One region of the Leuconostoc sp. UCMA20149 genome, then DNA from elsewhere that is predicted to be linked to it. Evidence: riboswitches for the same ligand, from Rfam matches in the RefSeq annotation. Region 1 holds a riboswitch; the other holds the start of a gene.
The links. A riboswitch is a leader RNA that binds a small molecule or an ion and turns the genes downstream of it on or off. The one in region 1 is predicted to bind lysine.

Region 1 (7,717 bases):
TTTTATAACTATAAAACAGTAACACTAATAAAAGACTCAATCCCAAAAAGTCCCCAATCACGCCAACTATCAGTGCAACACGATAAACGACATTATTATCAGTTCTAAAAAGTGTATACATGAAATACCCAAAAACGGCGAGCATAAAAAGCACGTATGCGCCAACTTGTAAAGAAGCCACATTCGTCCTGATTTGGTAATTCAGCAATATAGCTAAGCTGAAAAATACGATGATTATAATGATTTCATTGATTATCATGCCTCAATTGTAACACGCCACCCACACCGATATTGCATGATCTTAATCTTTAAAAAATGAATGATAATAAAAAAGCGCTTACTGGCACTTTTTTATTTTGTCACTGGAAACTTCTCGGACGCACCTTCCGGCACCTTAACTAAGTTGAGTGCTACAAGACGCTCTGCAATTTGAACCGTATTCCATGCCGCACCTTTTAGTAGATTGTCTGACACAACCCACATGTGGAAACTATCATCATTTTCCAAATCAGGACGTACACGACCAACAAATGTCTCGCGTTTACCAGCTGCATTAACTGGTTGTGGATATAATTGTTCTGCTGGATTATCCTCTAGCACAACGCCAGCAGCTGAACGCAAAGCTGCTTGAATGCTAGCAGTTGTTGCTCCAGCGCCGTCATTAGTTTCAAAATAAACCGTTTCCCCATGTCCAATAGGTACAGGAACGCGCACAGCTGTACCAGTTACTTTGACAGCTTTTGAATTTTTGTCACCAAACATGATTTTCTTAGTTTCATGAATCATCTTCCATTCTTCATGTGTATAGCCATCATCTTCAAAAACGTCGATTTGTGGTAATAAATTATATGCCAATGGATAATGATGTTGCGCCCCTTTGACAGGTAAAATGTTAGCGTGTACTGGTTCACCAGCATTATAAGCAGTTGTTTCGGCCACCAATTCATTCCAAGCAGACTGACCAGCACCTGACGCCGCTTGATATGTTGATACTATGACCCGCTTCAAGCCAAATTGTTGTTTAATAGGTGCTAATGCGACCACCATTTGAATGGTCGAGCAATTAGGATTTGCGATAATGCCATTATGCGATGATAATGCGCTTTCATTAACTTCAGGAACAATGAGAGGCACATCATCATTCATGCGCCAATAACTCGAGTTGTCAACAACCACTGCCCCGCGTTTAACCGCTTCTGGCGCATATTGGGCTGAAACTGAGCCACCACCACTTGCCAAAACCAAATCAACACCATCAAAGCTGTCTGGCGCGGTCGCTTCAACAGTAATTTTTTCACCTTTAAATTCTAATTGTTTACCTGCTGAACGTGGTGAAGCCAATAATTTCAACGAATTCACTGGTATTGTAGACTGCTCCAGTTGTTCAATAAGTCTCGTCCCCACAGCACCCGTGGCACCTAAAATAGCGACATTATATGATTTTGTCATGATTTTCTCCTAATCTACTAAAATACGATGTATCCGTTCATGGAAACCTGTGGTGATTTCCCACGGTGCTAATTTGGCATATTGCGCCACATCTTCTACCGTGTTTTCTAAATCACCGTCCACGCCGATAAATGTTACTGTTGTGCCAAGTGGATATTCATGTGGCAAACGAATCATCAGTTGATCCATGGCAATTTGTCCTACAATTGGTACATATTGTCCGTCAACAATCACATTAAAACCAGTTAATGAACGCAACCACCCATCCCCATAACCAATTGGAACTGTCCCAATCCACTCGTCTTCGGAAGTGGTATAAATATGAGAGTAACTAATGCCTTCTCCAGCTGGTAATTTTTTAACAAAATTCATCTGACTACGTAACGATAATACAGGCATCAAATCATGACCATCAGCTAACTCACCACGCGATGGTTCAATACCATAAATCACAGTGCCAACTCGAATAACTTCATGTGGTACTTCATTTGGATGATACAGCGCTGCACCAGAATTCGCTACATGATAATACTCAGGCTTTGGTAAACCGTCAGTCAAAGCATGCCAACGTTTGAGCTGCTTCTCAAAATAGCGTGTGTCAGATGAATCGGATTCAGCAAAATGGGTGCATAAACCGACATATTCGAATTTATCTGCATGTGCCTGTACAAAAGCAATTGCTTCAGCAACTTCTGCACGTTCTCGAAAACCAATGCGCCCCATTCCCGTATCTAGCCCCAAAGTTACTGGTAAACGCTGTTCACCACTCAAGTGTTGTTCTGCTATTTTCAGCCAATCTATCGAGACAACTGTCGCCATAATATGTTGCACAGCCATTAATTCGGCGTACTCTGCTGGTGAAATGCCTAGAATCAAAATAGGAACTGTCAACCGTTGATGTCGTAGTGCTAGCGCTTCATCAATGATAGCAACAGCAAGGCCGTACACACCACCGGCCACTGCAGCTTCAGCCATTGTATGCAAACCGTGACCATAACCGTTTGATTTTACAGCTAGAAAAACTTTATCAGCACCAGAAGTGGCTTTCACCACTTCAATGTTATTTTTAACTGCCGCCAAAGAAATTGTCATCTCAGTTGGTCTTGTAATTGCTTCTACCATCAGTCCCTTTAAGCACGTCCATTAAATCAATGTCGCACATTTGCCTTTCTATATAGAAAAAATCCACAGCACACAAACTAGTAGCCATGGATTCCAATTATATTGCAATCAACCACATAGCACCCCGCTTGCGCGACAGTTCGCCAGTTATTGACTAACGACCCAGCTAACTAACCTTACAGTACTAGTGCTTCGGCTATTTCCCCTTTGACTTGCTTCCTCGTATCTGTAAATACTCCACAAGCTACTGATGTCAATAGCAACCTCTATGATTTTTAAATTGTTATTATTGTATTCTAATTTTTCTTATTTGTCAAATAGCCAATTTAAATTCCGTTTAATATTTTTGAATTATGATATAGTTAAAATAGTGCGATATTAAGGATTATTTTATGCGTAAAATACTGATTATCTTTTTAGCCAGTTCTTTCATAGTAACGCCAGCAAGCGCAAGTACCATTCAAAATCCAACCATTAGTTGGAAAAAAGTCATCAAGAAAACTGACAGCGATGTAACTGTTATTGCTAGTATTCGTGATTTATCAACTGGTAAGACTTATACCTATCGCAATAGCAAAACTAAAAAAATCATGATGGCGTCAACCATTAAGGTTTCCATTTTGGAAGCACTCATGATTCAAAAACAAAATGCTGGCGAAACCTTAACTGCTGATGAAAAAGAAAATGCAACACAAATGATTACTAATTCTGACAATGATGCTGCTACGGCATTATGGACAGAAATTGGTGGTGATGATGGTCTAAATAATTTTTGGCACAGCATTGATGTTAAAATCACACAGGCCACTTATTTCGGTGAAACAATGGCCACTGCTAGCCAACAAAATAAAATACTTGATCAACTGTATAACAAAAATTCATTATTAAATACAACCTCAAAAGCCTATATCTTGTCCTTGATGAGTAATATTTCAGATACACAAGACTGGGGTGTTAGTACCGGCGCTAAAGATGTCGCTTTAAAAAATGGTTGGATGACAGATTACAATGCCGATAACGGCACTTGGATTGTCAACTCTAGCGGTAGTATTGATGACAAATATATTTTAACAATTTATACAACAGGCAACAGTGATTACCAAACTGGGGTTACCTTAGTCAATAATTTAAGCAAAGCTGCAAACAAACAACAAAATAAAAAAATGACAACACCTGCTAGTATTTGGGAAAAAATAAAGGCTTTACTCGTTTGATTAGCCGCTCAATTCCTCGTATAATAGATTTAACGACTATGAAGAAATGATGGAAATTATGACACAACTTGTAACTGCAAACGAAATGCAACAAATTGATCAATATACGATTGATGTCATTGGCATGCCACAAGATGTTTTAATTGAACGTGCTGCTATGGCGGTAGTTGATGTCGTTGGTGCTGGCCACTTTGATCTCAATCATGTTCTGGTATTGGCTGGGCTAGGCAATAATGGCGCTGACGGCGTTGCCATTGCGCGACTACTCTATGCACAGGGCATTAACGTTTCGCTACAATTTGTAGGCAACGTTAATCGGGCCAAAGATAGTGTCAAACGACAACTGTCTATTATTGAGGCCTACGGTGTTGTTCGCTCTGAAAAAAGTGACTTCAACGAAGCAACGCTGATTATTGATGCTATTTTTGGCGTCGGCCTTAATAATGATTTACCAGAAGGTCTGCAAAAAATGATTAAAGCAGCCAATCATATTGAAAAACCGGTTATTGCTGTCGACGTTCCCACGGGGGTCGACGCAACTACTGGCGAGGTCAGAGGAGCAGCATTAAAAGCCCATACAACAGTTACCTTTGGTTTTAAAAAAGTCGGCCTAACAAAACGCGTAGGTGGCTACCTGTCTGGTGATACTATCGTGAAAGATGTTGGTATGCTTGTACCTGATGATTTTGAGTTTAGTCTGCCAATAATGCAAGCCACAGTAACCGAGAACGCAACTATTTAAGTATTACACAAAAAGCCACCTAGTAGGTGGCTTTTTTTGCTATTTATGATAGGGAGACCCTTGTTGAATCATAAAAGCACGGTATACTTGTTCAACCAAAACTAAACGCATTAACTGATGTGGCAAGGTTAACAGCCCAAAACTAATCTTAAAATTAGCGCGATGCTTCACCTCCGGTGACAACCCCAATGAACCACCAATTATAAACGTTACATCTGAGTAACCATCCACCGTAATTTGATTCATTTTTTCAGCAAAAACCTCTGAAGGTAACTGCTTACCTTCAATGGCTAAAACGATAACATAATCACGTTCACCAATTTTTTCCTGAATACGTTGCCCCTCTTTAGCCATAATCTGCGTATTCTCTGCTTCACTAGCCTTTTCTGGTGTCTTTTCATCAGGCACCTCGATTAAATGAACTTTAGCAAACCGAGATAACCGTTTGGTATATTCTGCAATGCCATCTTTTAAATATTGCTCTTTTAATTTGCCTACTGTGATAATTTTAATATTCACTGTCTATTACTTATTTAACCTTTCTTAATTATTTTTAGATTATTGTAATTACAATTCTGATCGAGTTATCCACACGAACAAATTTTATTTGTTTTTTATAAAATGCCTATATATCAAGCTTTGTTCTGTTCGCTTGTAATAATTATCCACAGTTTTTAACTTTTTTTGCTAATAAGTGGATAACTTTATAAACGCATTTTGTATTAAATTAACTGAATTTCTGTCTTTAAAGCACCACTTTTCCACAGTTATTCACAACGTTATCCACAGATGTGGATAAGCACATTTGTTCGCTAAACATTACTTCAATATTCATCTCAAATGTTCGTTAATTTAAAAATTAAAACTCCTTATCAAGGATAAAAAAAATAAATTGACATTTACACGAACATTACAATATTTACTCATTATTCGTGTGGATAAGTCTGTTTTTGATTACCTAATCACCAATAATTTACTCTTTTTTAAAGAACAGGCTTTCTTATCCACTATTATACTGGATTTTTCCACATTTTTCAGGAGTTTTCCCCCAAGTTATTAACATTTACACACGGTTTTCAACATTTTCTGAAAACACACGTTGTCGTCTCGCTGTCAACTAAAAGTAAAGAAAAAGCTAACGATAACCGTTAGCTTGCTAATTTTTGAGTTAATTTAACTTTAACTGTTTTCTTATTACTGTGGTGGTAATATGTCAGTGTAACCGTATCACCTAATTTATGTTTATACAGCTCTTCACGTAGGTCAGCTTGTGTTGTCACTTTCTTGCCATCAATACCCACAATTACATCATACTTCTTCAACCCAGCAGTATCAGCCGGTCCTTTTTTCGTCAAACTCATAACAACCACACCACCAGTGACACTATCAGGAATTTTGAGTGTAGACTTTTGATCGTCAGCAGTCACTTCTGACAAATTAACTAAACCAATGCCAATGGCCGGCCGCGTAATCTTCCCATCCTTAACCAACTTATTGACAACGTCTACCACTTGATCTGAGGGAATAGCAAATCCCATTCCCTCAACACTTGTACCTGATGACGAAGTAGATAACTTCATTGAATTAATTCCAATAACTTGACCAGCAAAATTAATTAAAGGCCCACCGGAATTGCCCGGATTAATCGCGGCATCTGTTTGAATAACAGTTGAACCACCATAATTTTGACCATTTTCAGAAGTGGCTTCGACTAATCGTTTTTTAGCTGAAATTATGCCTTGCGTAACCGAAGAGGCATATTCTGATCCTAGAGGAGAGCCAATCGCTAACACATTTTCTCCAACCGCTATTTTACTAGAATCACCAAACTCAGCAGTTGTTGTCACATTGTCACTCGCAATCTTTAGAACCGCTAAGTCAGTCATAGCATCTTTACCAACCAAGGTAGCATCCACTTTTTTACCATTGTGGAGCATTACTTGAATTTTAGCTGCACCATCAATGACATGATTATTTGTTACAATAAACGCTGATTGATCTGCTTTTTTGTAAATGACACCAGAACCTTCAGATGATTCTTCATAATTTTGTCCCGATTTACTAAAATTCAATACAGACACAACCGCATCTGAAACTTTATTATACGCTGTTGTGGCAGTGGCATTTTTCGCAATTGACGACGTTTTGGTTGCCGTTGTACGCACTGTCGTTTGTGTGGTACTCTGTTCGATTCCTTTTTGTGCGTATAAAATAACGCCTCCGCCAACTAGCCCTGCAATGACGCCAGTTAACACTGTTTTTGTTAATGTTGATTGTGCCATATATTACACCTCTTCATGTCGTTATGTTTTACTTTATCAAGTTGAAATTAACCTAAAATTAAATTATTCGGACAAATTATCGCCAGTAAAGGCGTTGATTTTTAACGCATCTCTCTCACCATCACTATGAGTCACCACAAACAACCAAACTGGTGTATAGATATCATAACCATTTACTTTCAAAGCGGAGTCATAGGATAACATACCTTTTGATAATTTATCACCAGAATTTAATTCATTAAATCGATACAAACTAACAATTGCATCTTCTTCACTCAACGTAACACGCTCATCTCTTAATTCGGTGACATTTGATATTTTCGTTTGTGTAAATCCAGTAGCTTTACCATCCTTGTCATAGTTCACAACAAACAACCCTTGCTGTGAAACAACCGGTAACTTATCAATTTCCTGTGAATAAATACCCTGTTTGGCACCCTGTTCGTAAGACAAAATTTTATTATATTGATAGCCAGCACTATATGCTAGCGCCGTAGGATCAATCTGACTACCAATATATTTACTTGTCTCATTTTTGCTGCCACTGTTTTTGATACTTTGTGGCGTGTTGAAGTTGACTGACAGCTTCTGATTTTTGATATTAGCCTCATAACCAGTTACTTTGCCCGACAATGAGATCAATTTGTTGGATTGTTTACCAGCTAAATAATTTGCATAGGGTATCTTGGTGCTAAACTTGGATAACTGGATGTTCTGATGCTTCATTTCAGCAATAATGCTGGTGTTTGCATCGGTCACTTGGACATTATCTGGACGATTACTTCGCCACCACACAAAAAGAAAGGTATCTAAAGAAATAAACAAAATAATCATCAAAATTTTCAATCTTTTAAATTGCATTTTTTAAATTGCCACTGATACTAAGTATCAATCACAGCCTTCCTTTC
Region 2 (7,717 bases), on a different contig from region 1:
TTATTATTTTAGGGATCGCCTTAGTAACATTGTTGCCAACGATTATTGGTATCATTCGTTCAGCGATGATTTCACGCCGACAAAAGAAGTTATCTAAAAAATAATATTTATCATAAAGCCACCTGATATACCACTATATCAGGTGGCTTTATGATAAATTCAATTAAGTAATGATTGCTCTCGTGTTACAATAGAAAGAAAATGAGATAAGCCCTCGGAATACCGATGGTATGAGATGAAACCATGAATAATATTGAAAAATTACAACAGTTAACCCAAATGACCCGTCAAGAAATTTCTGATGCACTTGATGTTGCAAGTGAAACCGTTTTGGCTTGGGAAAACGAAGCCATCATGCCAGCGGTCAGTGAACTAGAAGCGCTCAGTGGTATTTTTTCAGCGCAATTGGATGCCAAGGGTATTGAGACACAAAAAATAGCGCACCCTATTCACATTCGCCTATCTGTCGACTATTTGTTGAATCTTGGTATAACAATGTCAGACTGGATAACCTTAAAATGGGCATTTGAAGGTCAGTGGGAATCTGATAAACTTGCAGTTGGCTTTTTTGATAACAATCAATTAACACGAATCGTCGAAACAGAATCAGAATTTATTGCTGCTTTCGCTGGCTATTTAATTTTACAAACTGATGGTGAGTTTGAACCCTATATTGATGAATTTAACGATGATAAAGAATATGATTGGCGCTTGATTCGCCATAGTGGCGAAACGTTTACAGACGTGACTCGTATGCTTGTCACGACTGAATTGACGGAGATAAAGCATGGTTGAAAATTTAATTATAGCGACAGATGCTTACAAGTTAACTCACCATTTACAGTATCCTGATGATATTACTAAGTTATATTCCTATGGCGAAGCACGTGTCGGTGGTCAGTTTGATCAAGTCAGTTGGTTTGGTTTGGGGATGATTTTGCATGATTATTTTCATACCAAAATTACTGATGATATGATAGACGAAGCTGAAAAAATGTCTTTACAAACATTTGGAACATCAGCTTACTTTAATCGTGCTGTCTGGGAAAAAGTTCGTGACTTAGGCTACTTTCCTGTTACTATCAAGGCATTACCTGAAGGCATGACTGTGCCAACGGGAAATGCGTTATTTACAATTGAAACGACAGCACCGTGGTTTGCCACAACGTTGAATGCTTTGGAAGTCATTTTAATGCATGTCTGGTATCCAACGACAATTGCCACTAACTCTATGGTGATTAAAAAACGTTTGCGGCCATTGTTTGAGCAGTCTGGTTCAGTTGATGGTTTGTTTTTAGCAGTGAATGATTTTGGGCTGCGAGGCGCTACGAGTTTGGAATCTGGCAAACGCGGGGGTGCTGCGCATTTGTTACATTTTCAAGGATCTGATAATTTGGCGGCGTCACAATACTTCGAGAACGTTTATGGTATTGCGGGTCGGGCTTTGTCTGTTTGGGCGACTGAACATTCGGTCGCAACTGCTTATGGTGATGGTCAAGGTGAATTCGATTACGTGAATGCGCAACTTGATCGTGCACCAGAAGATGCGGTTTTGTCGATCGTGATCGATTCTTATGATGCCATCAACTTTGTCAAAAATGTGATTGGATCTGATTCAATTAAATCAAGAATCATGAAACGATCAGGTAGAATAGTTTTACGTCCTGATTCAGGTGATCCTGAACAGATTGATTTAGAGGTATTAAGGTGTTTGGGTGACATTTTTGGTACTGAAACAAACGATAAAGGCTATCGCGTGATTAAACATAATGTTGGTATTATTCAAGGTGATGGTATGAAAGCTGATACCATCGTATCACTTTATGAAAAGCTGCTGGCAGAAGGGTGGTCAGCTGATAATTTGGTTGTTGGTTCTGGTGGTGGCTTGCTACAAGAAGGATTCACACGTGATACCGAACGGTTTGCTATTAAAGCCGCGTATGCCGAGAAATCTAACGGTGATCATCTCAACATTCAAAAAATGCCTAAAACTGATGTCTCAAAGGCATCAAAATCGGGACGTTTGAAAGTCATTCAGCGTGAGCAAAAGATCATCACTGTTTCGCAAAACGAACCTGGTGAAGATCTATTAGAGGTAGTCTACCATAATGGGATTGTGTCACCAATTAATGGTGCAGACATATTGGCTCGCGCCAACAATCATGATTGAAAGGACTAATAACAAGTGGGATTAAACTATCATTTTAGTAAACAGCCAAGTGATGACGATATGTCAGTAAAAGTCACCCGACTAGATGAAAAAGCCGCAGCACAAGCATGGCGTCAACGTGATAAGCGCGATCATCAACCAATTAGTGAACCTGAAACAGGTATGGTTGGGCGTGGTATTAAAGCATTAGGCACTGAATCAGCTATCGGAAAAGATGAAAGAAAAGCGCAAATGCAAGTTTTGTTTAATCAGGGGATGACTAGTTACATTGATTTAGCTTTTGAAATGAACTTAGCAGAATCAACAATAAGACGCTATGGTAAAGAGCTTGGTTTAACATTTATTGATCAAGAATTTTAATCAATATGTTGTTCACAAAACAAGGTTATAACTTAAGATTAAAGACAAGTAAATAATTACCTTGACATTTTCTAATTTTCAAGGGATAATAGTTAAAAATACTTATATATTTCACATAGAGGTTGCGATTGACATTGCGCCTGCCGGAGCTCTTGTAGGGGTTGATGGTAGGTTAGGGGACGTCGCCGAAATACGTTTTATCTACAAATGAAACGTGTTGGGCTAAGGGTTAAGAACCGTTAGACTGTCGCATACGTGCGGTGAGCTATGGCAACTGTCAAAATTGGTAAATTAAAAAAGCCGTTAGACTGTAACCGTGAGGCTCAGACTAATGGCTTTTTATTGTGAATAAGGGGAAAGCATGAGTTATCCAACGAATACGAATCAGCATTTAACAATTGAAGACGTCGATACCATTGAATTAGCGAAAAAGTATGGCACACCGCTGTATGTTTATGATGTAAGTCATATCAGACAGACAATCCGTGCTTTTAAACAAGTATTTGAACAAGAAAAGATTCCATTTGTGATTAGTTATGCTGGAAAAGCATTTGCCACAAAAGCAATCTATCAAGTTGTCGCTCAGGAAGGCATTCATGCAGATGTGGTGTCTGGTGGTGAATTATATACAGCGCTGGCTGCTGGCTTTCCAGCAGCGCATTTAAGTTTTAATGGCAATAATAAAAGTTATGATGAATTGACATTTGCTGTTAAGCAGGGTGTTGGGACAATTATTGTCGATAATTTTTTAGAACTAAAATTACTTTCTGAAATTGCTGAAAAAAATGCCATTAAACAGGACATTTTGTTACGAATTTCGCCTGGCATTTCAGCACATACGCACGAATTTATCAGTACCGGTCAGCAAGATAGTAAATTTGGTTTTGATTTAATATCTGGGCAGGCGAAAGAGGCTTTTGACATTGCCATCAATGATGATCATTTAAACTTACGTGGTTTGCACGCACATATTGGGTCACAAATTTTTGATGTCACTGGTTTTGAACAAAACGCCGCGCTTCTTGCTGATACAGCTAATGCTTGGGGATGGCAACCTGAAGTCATTAACGCCGGTGGTGGTTTTGGTATTAAATATACTGATGAGGATAAGCCGTTACCTGAAAGTGAATTTGCACAGGCTATTATTCGTGTATTGAAAGCAAAAGCTGCTGAATATGATTGGAAAATGCCAGAAATATGGATTGAACCTGGACGTTCAATTGTTGGACCGGCTGGAAAAACACTGTATACAATTGGCTCAAGAAAAGACATTCCTGATATTCGCCATTATTTGGCCGTTGATGGTGGTATGGGTGATAATATTCGACCAGCGTTATATCAAGCTAATTACACAGCCGTATTAGCCAATCAACCGAATGCTCAAACTGAAGAAGTTGTTCGGGTTGCTGGTAAATATTGCGAATCTGGTGATGTATTAGTCTGGCAACAAGCTTTACCGGCCATAAAACCAGGGGATATCTTAGCGGTAAATGCAACGGGTGCTTATGGTTATGCCATGGCCTCGAACTATAACCGTAATCCCAGACCGGCAGTGGTATTTGTCGAAAACGGCCAACACCAATTGATTGTAGAACGAGAAACATTTGAACATTTAGTGTCATTAGACCGAGATTATACTTTAGGAGAATAGTAGAATGCCTGAAAACGAAGCACAACGTTTGATCAACTTTATTGCAAATGCACCCAAAAAGACACCCGTGAAAGTAACCTATAAAGGATCACTTAATGCTGAGGTGCCAGATCAAGTCAAACATTTTGGTAATGATATTTTTGGTCAGTTAATCGGTGATTGGGCTGATGTTGCGCCATTGATTTCAAATTTGCCAGAAGACAGTGTTTTAATTGAAAATGATTCACGTAATTCAGCAGTACCGTTGCTGGACAAGAAGGCTATCAATGCTCGAATTGAGCCTGGCGCTACTATTCGTGATCAAGTTAGCATTGGTGATTCAGCTGTAATTATGCTTGGTGCTGTCATTAATATTGGTGCCGAAATTGGCGCGGGGACAATGATTGATATGGGAGCCGTCCTTGGTGGCCGTGCGATTGTTGGTAAAAATTCACATATTGGTGCTGGTGCCGTACTGGCGGGTGTGATTGAACCAGTATCTGCCCAACCTGTGCGAGTTGGAGATAATGTTTTGGTTGGTGCAAATGCGGTCGTCATTGAAGGCGTGCAAGTTGGTGACGGTGCCGTTGTTGCTGCTGGTGCGATTGTCACCAAAGATGTACCGGCAAACACGGTGGTTGCTGGTGTACCTGCCAAAGTAATCAAAACAATTGATGAACAAACCCAACAAAAAACCGCTTTAATTGATGCACTAAGGAGTCTTTAATGACAGTTTCCGAAGCAGATATACAAACATTTCGGCGTGAATTACACCAAATACCAGAACTAGCTTTAGCCGAATTTCAAACACATGATTATTTGCTCAAAAAAGTTCAGTCATGGCAGACTGATTTTATGACCATAAGAGAGGTACCTGAGCTACCGACAGCTTTGTTAGTAAGATTTGAGGGTTCCCATCCTAAAAGAACAATTGGTTACCGATCAGATATTGATGCTTTGCCAATTACAGAAGATACGCAGCTACCATTTTCTTCAATACACGATGGTCGCATGCATGCCTGTGGGCATGATGTTCACATGAGTTTGGCTTTGGCCATTACTAAATATTTCAGTGAACATCAGCCAGAAGATCATGTCATTATCTTTTTCCAACCAGCAGAAGAAGAAAAGAGTGGTGGAAAATTAGCTTATGAACTGAATTTATTTGAAGGGCAATGGCGCCCCGATGAATTCTATGGTATTCATGATCAACCTGATTTACCTGCTGGTACTTTGAGTACGTTAGCAGGCACTTTATTTGCTGGTACTGCTGAGTTAAAGGTGGATGTCATTGGTCAAGGCGGTCATGCAGCCTATCCTCACTTGGTTCATGATCCAATTGTAGGCGCCGCGGAGTTGATCACAACGTTACAAACAGTTGTTTCGCGTGGTGTTGATCCAATTGAAGGCGGGGTTGTCAGTATTGGCACAATCCAAGGTGGCTTCGCAAATAACGTTATTCCAGATCGTGTTCATTTGGAAGGTACAGTACGTAGCATGACATTAGCTGGATTGAAAACGATGATGGCACGCATTCAAAAAATAGCTGATGGTATTGCGTTAGCCAATGATTTGACTATCGAAGTGTCTTTGGAAAGTGGCAGTTATTTGCCAGTGGAAAATGATCCGAAATTGGCTGAAAACTTGATCAATTACATGACGGAAGATGACAATATCAACTTTGAATTAGCCAAACCGGCTATGACGGGCGAGGATTTTGGGTATTTATTACAGCATATTCCTGGCGTGATGTTGTGGTTAGGCGTAAATGATTCCCATCCACTTCATAGTGCCAAGCTTAACATTGATGAAGCAGCACTGATGTCCGGATTTTTGGCCCTTAAATCCTTTTTAGTTTATCGCATGACGCAAGGAGATTGAAAATGTACGAAAATATTCGTTTAATCACCGCAATTGTAACACCGTTTACAGCCAATGACAGTATTGATTATAACGCGTTGGATGGTTTGATAGAACATCTGCTGCAACATGGTACGCAAGGTTTTGTTGTTGCAGGTACAACAGGCGAATCTCCCACATTAACTCACGAAGAAAAGCTGGCTTTAACCACGCATATTGTCCAACAAGTCAGCGGGAGTGCGTTAGTAATTGCGAATGCTGGCTCTAATAATACTAAAGAGTCTGTTATGGCAGCGCGCGAATTAAGTGCTATTGCAGGCGTTGATGGTATTTTAGCGGTTACACCTTACTATAATAAGCCAAGTCAGGCAGGCATGATTGCTCACTTTGAAGCCATTGCAGACGCTTCGAGCAAGCCAGTCATGCTTTACAATATTCCGGGCCGCACCGTGGTTGGTTTGACAATAGACAGTGTTTTAAAGCTTGCAAAGCATCCAAACATTAACGCTATTAAAGAAACAACTTCGGTTGATTTAATTGCAGCTGAAGTTGCTGGTACGACTGATTTCTCAGTTTATACTGGTGAAGATGCGATGACCTTATCTGCTTACGTTGTGGGTGGGGCGGGAACTATTTCAGTCGCTTCACACATATATGGTGATGAGATGACGGCACTATTTAAAGCGATGGCGACAAATAATTGGCAAGAAGCTGGTCGATTGCAACGCTACCTGACGCCAAGAATGAATGCGCTATTTGCTTATCCATCTCCAGCACCAGTAAAAACAAAACTGGCAGATCTTGGTCTGATAAGAGAAGATGTTCGATTGCCAATTTTAGCCTTGGCTGAAGCTGAAAAAGCACATCTGAATGATTTATTGGAGAACTCATGACAAAAATTATTTTAGCAGGTGGCTTCGGCAAATTAGGTGAGGCGATTCAAAATGGTCTCAAGGCCGATTATGAAATTGTTGGCATTTTAAGTGGGCATCAGCATGATAGTGACATACCAGTTTGGACATCTCTTGAAGATATTGATGTATCAGCAGATATCTGGCTTGATGTGAGCACACCAGCGACCGTATATGAGAACGCCCAGTATGCAATTGCTCATCATATGGCATTAGTCATTGGTGCGACAGGATTAAGCGATGCGCAAGTTGCTCACCTTAAAGCTTCAGCGACAAATGGTATTTTAATTGTCCCAAACTTTAGTTTGTCAGCTGTATTGTTAATGCAATTTTCAAAAACGGCTGCGCAATATTTTCCAGATGTAGAAATTGTTGAAGCGCATAATCCCAAAAAAGTGGACTCACCCTCTGGCACGGCTAAACAAACTGCACGGATGATTGCGAGTTCACGACGTGAGGCACCAACGCAGACAACGCTGGGTGAAGCACGTGGCGAAAGAGTTGATGATGTGCCTGTGCATGCGATGCGTTTACCAGGTTACATTGCGCAACAAACAGTGTACTTTGGCGGTATTGATGAGCAACTTACATTGTCACAAAGCACAACAAGTCGTGCTGCGTTTGTGCCAGGTGTCATTATGGCATTAAATGCTGTTACAAAATTAGATCATCTCGTAATTGGACTTGACCAGTTATTAGACTAAAAAAGTTACTTCAGTGATGAACCGAAGTAACTTTTTTTATTGATTATAAACACCATCGGCGATATCAGCCAAAGTATCACGA

Region 2: it holds a riboswitch for lysine, as region 1 does, so the genes downstream of both, lysA (diaminopimelate decarboxylase) here and alr (alanine racemase) in region 1, are expected to answer to the same signal.

The regions. Positions count from the first base shown of each region.
Region 1 is NZ_VJYC01000004.1:78,365-86,081, reverse strand. Features, by position in the region: gene FF105_RS04865 (YdcF family protein) at 1-259, opposite strand, end outside; gene FF105_RS04860 (aspartate-semialdehyde dehydrogenase) at 352-1,449, opposite strand; gene alr (alanine racemase) at 1,459-2,571, opposite strand; lysine riboswitch at 2,681-2,848, opposite strand; gene FF105_RS04850 (serine hydrolase) at 2,964-3,785, shown strand; gene FF105_RS04845 (NAD(P)H-hydrate epimerase) at 3,844-4,527, shown strand; gene rlmH (23S rRNA (pseudouridine(1915)-N(3))-methyltransferase RlmH) at 4,567-5,046, opposite strand; gene FF105_RS04835 (S1C family serine protease) at 5,676-6,809, opposite strand; gene yycI (two-component system regulatory protein YycI) at 6,873-7,670, opposite strand.
Region 2 is NZ_VJYC01000003.1:52,237-59,953, forward strand. Features, by position in the region: gene FF105_RS03470 (VTT domain-containing protein) at 1-104, shown strand, start outside; gene FF105_RS03475 (hypothetical protein) at 244-795, shown strand; gene FF105_RS03480 (nicotinate phosphoribosyltransferase) at 788-2,170, shown strand; gene FF105_RS03485 (hypothetical protein) at 2,186-2,530, shown strand; lysine riboswitch at 2,639-2,806, shown strand; gene lysA (diaminopimelate decarboxylase) at 2,892-4,181, shown strand; gene dapD (2,3,4,5-tetrahydropyridine-2,6-dicarboxylate N-acetyltransferase) at 4,186-4,887, shown strand; gene FF105_RS03500 (N-acetyldiaminopimelate deacetylase) at 4,887-6,041, shown strand; gene dapA (4-hydroxy-tetrahydrodipicolinate synthase) at 6,044-6,913, shown strand; gene dapB (4-hydroxy-tetrahydrodipicolinate reductase) at 6,910-7,635, shown strand; gene FF105_RS03515 (Dyp-type peroxidase) at 7,672-7,717, opposite strand, start outside.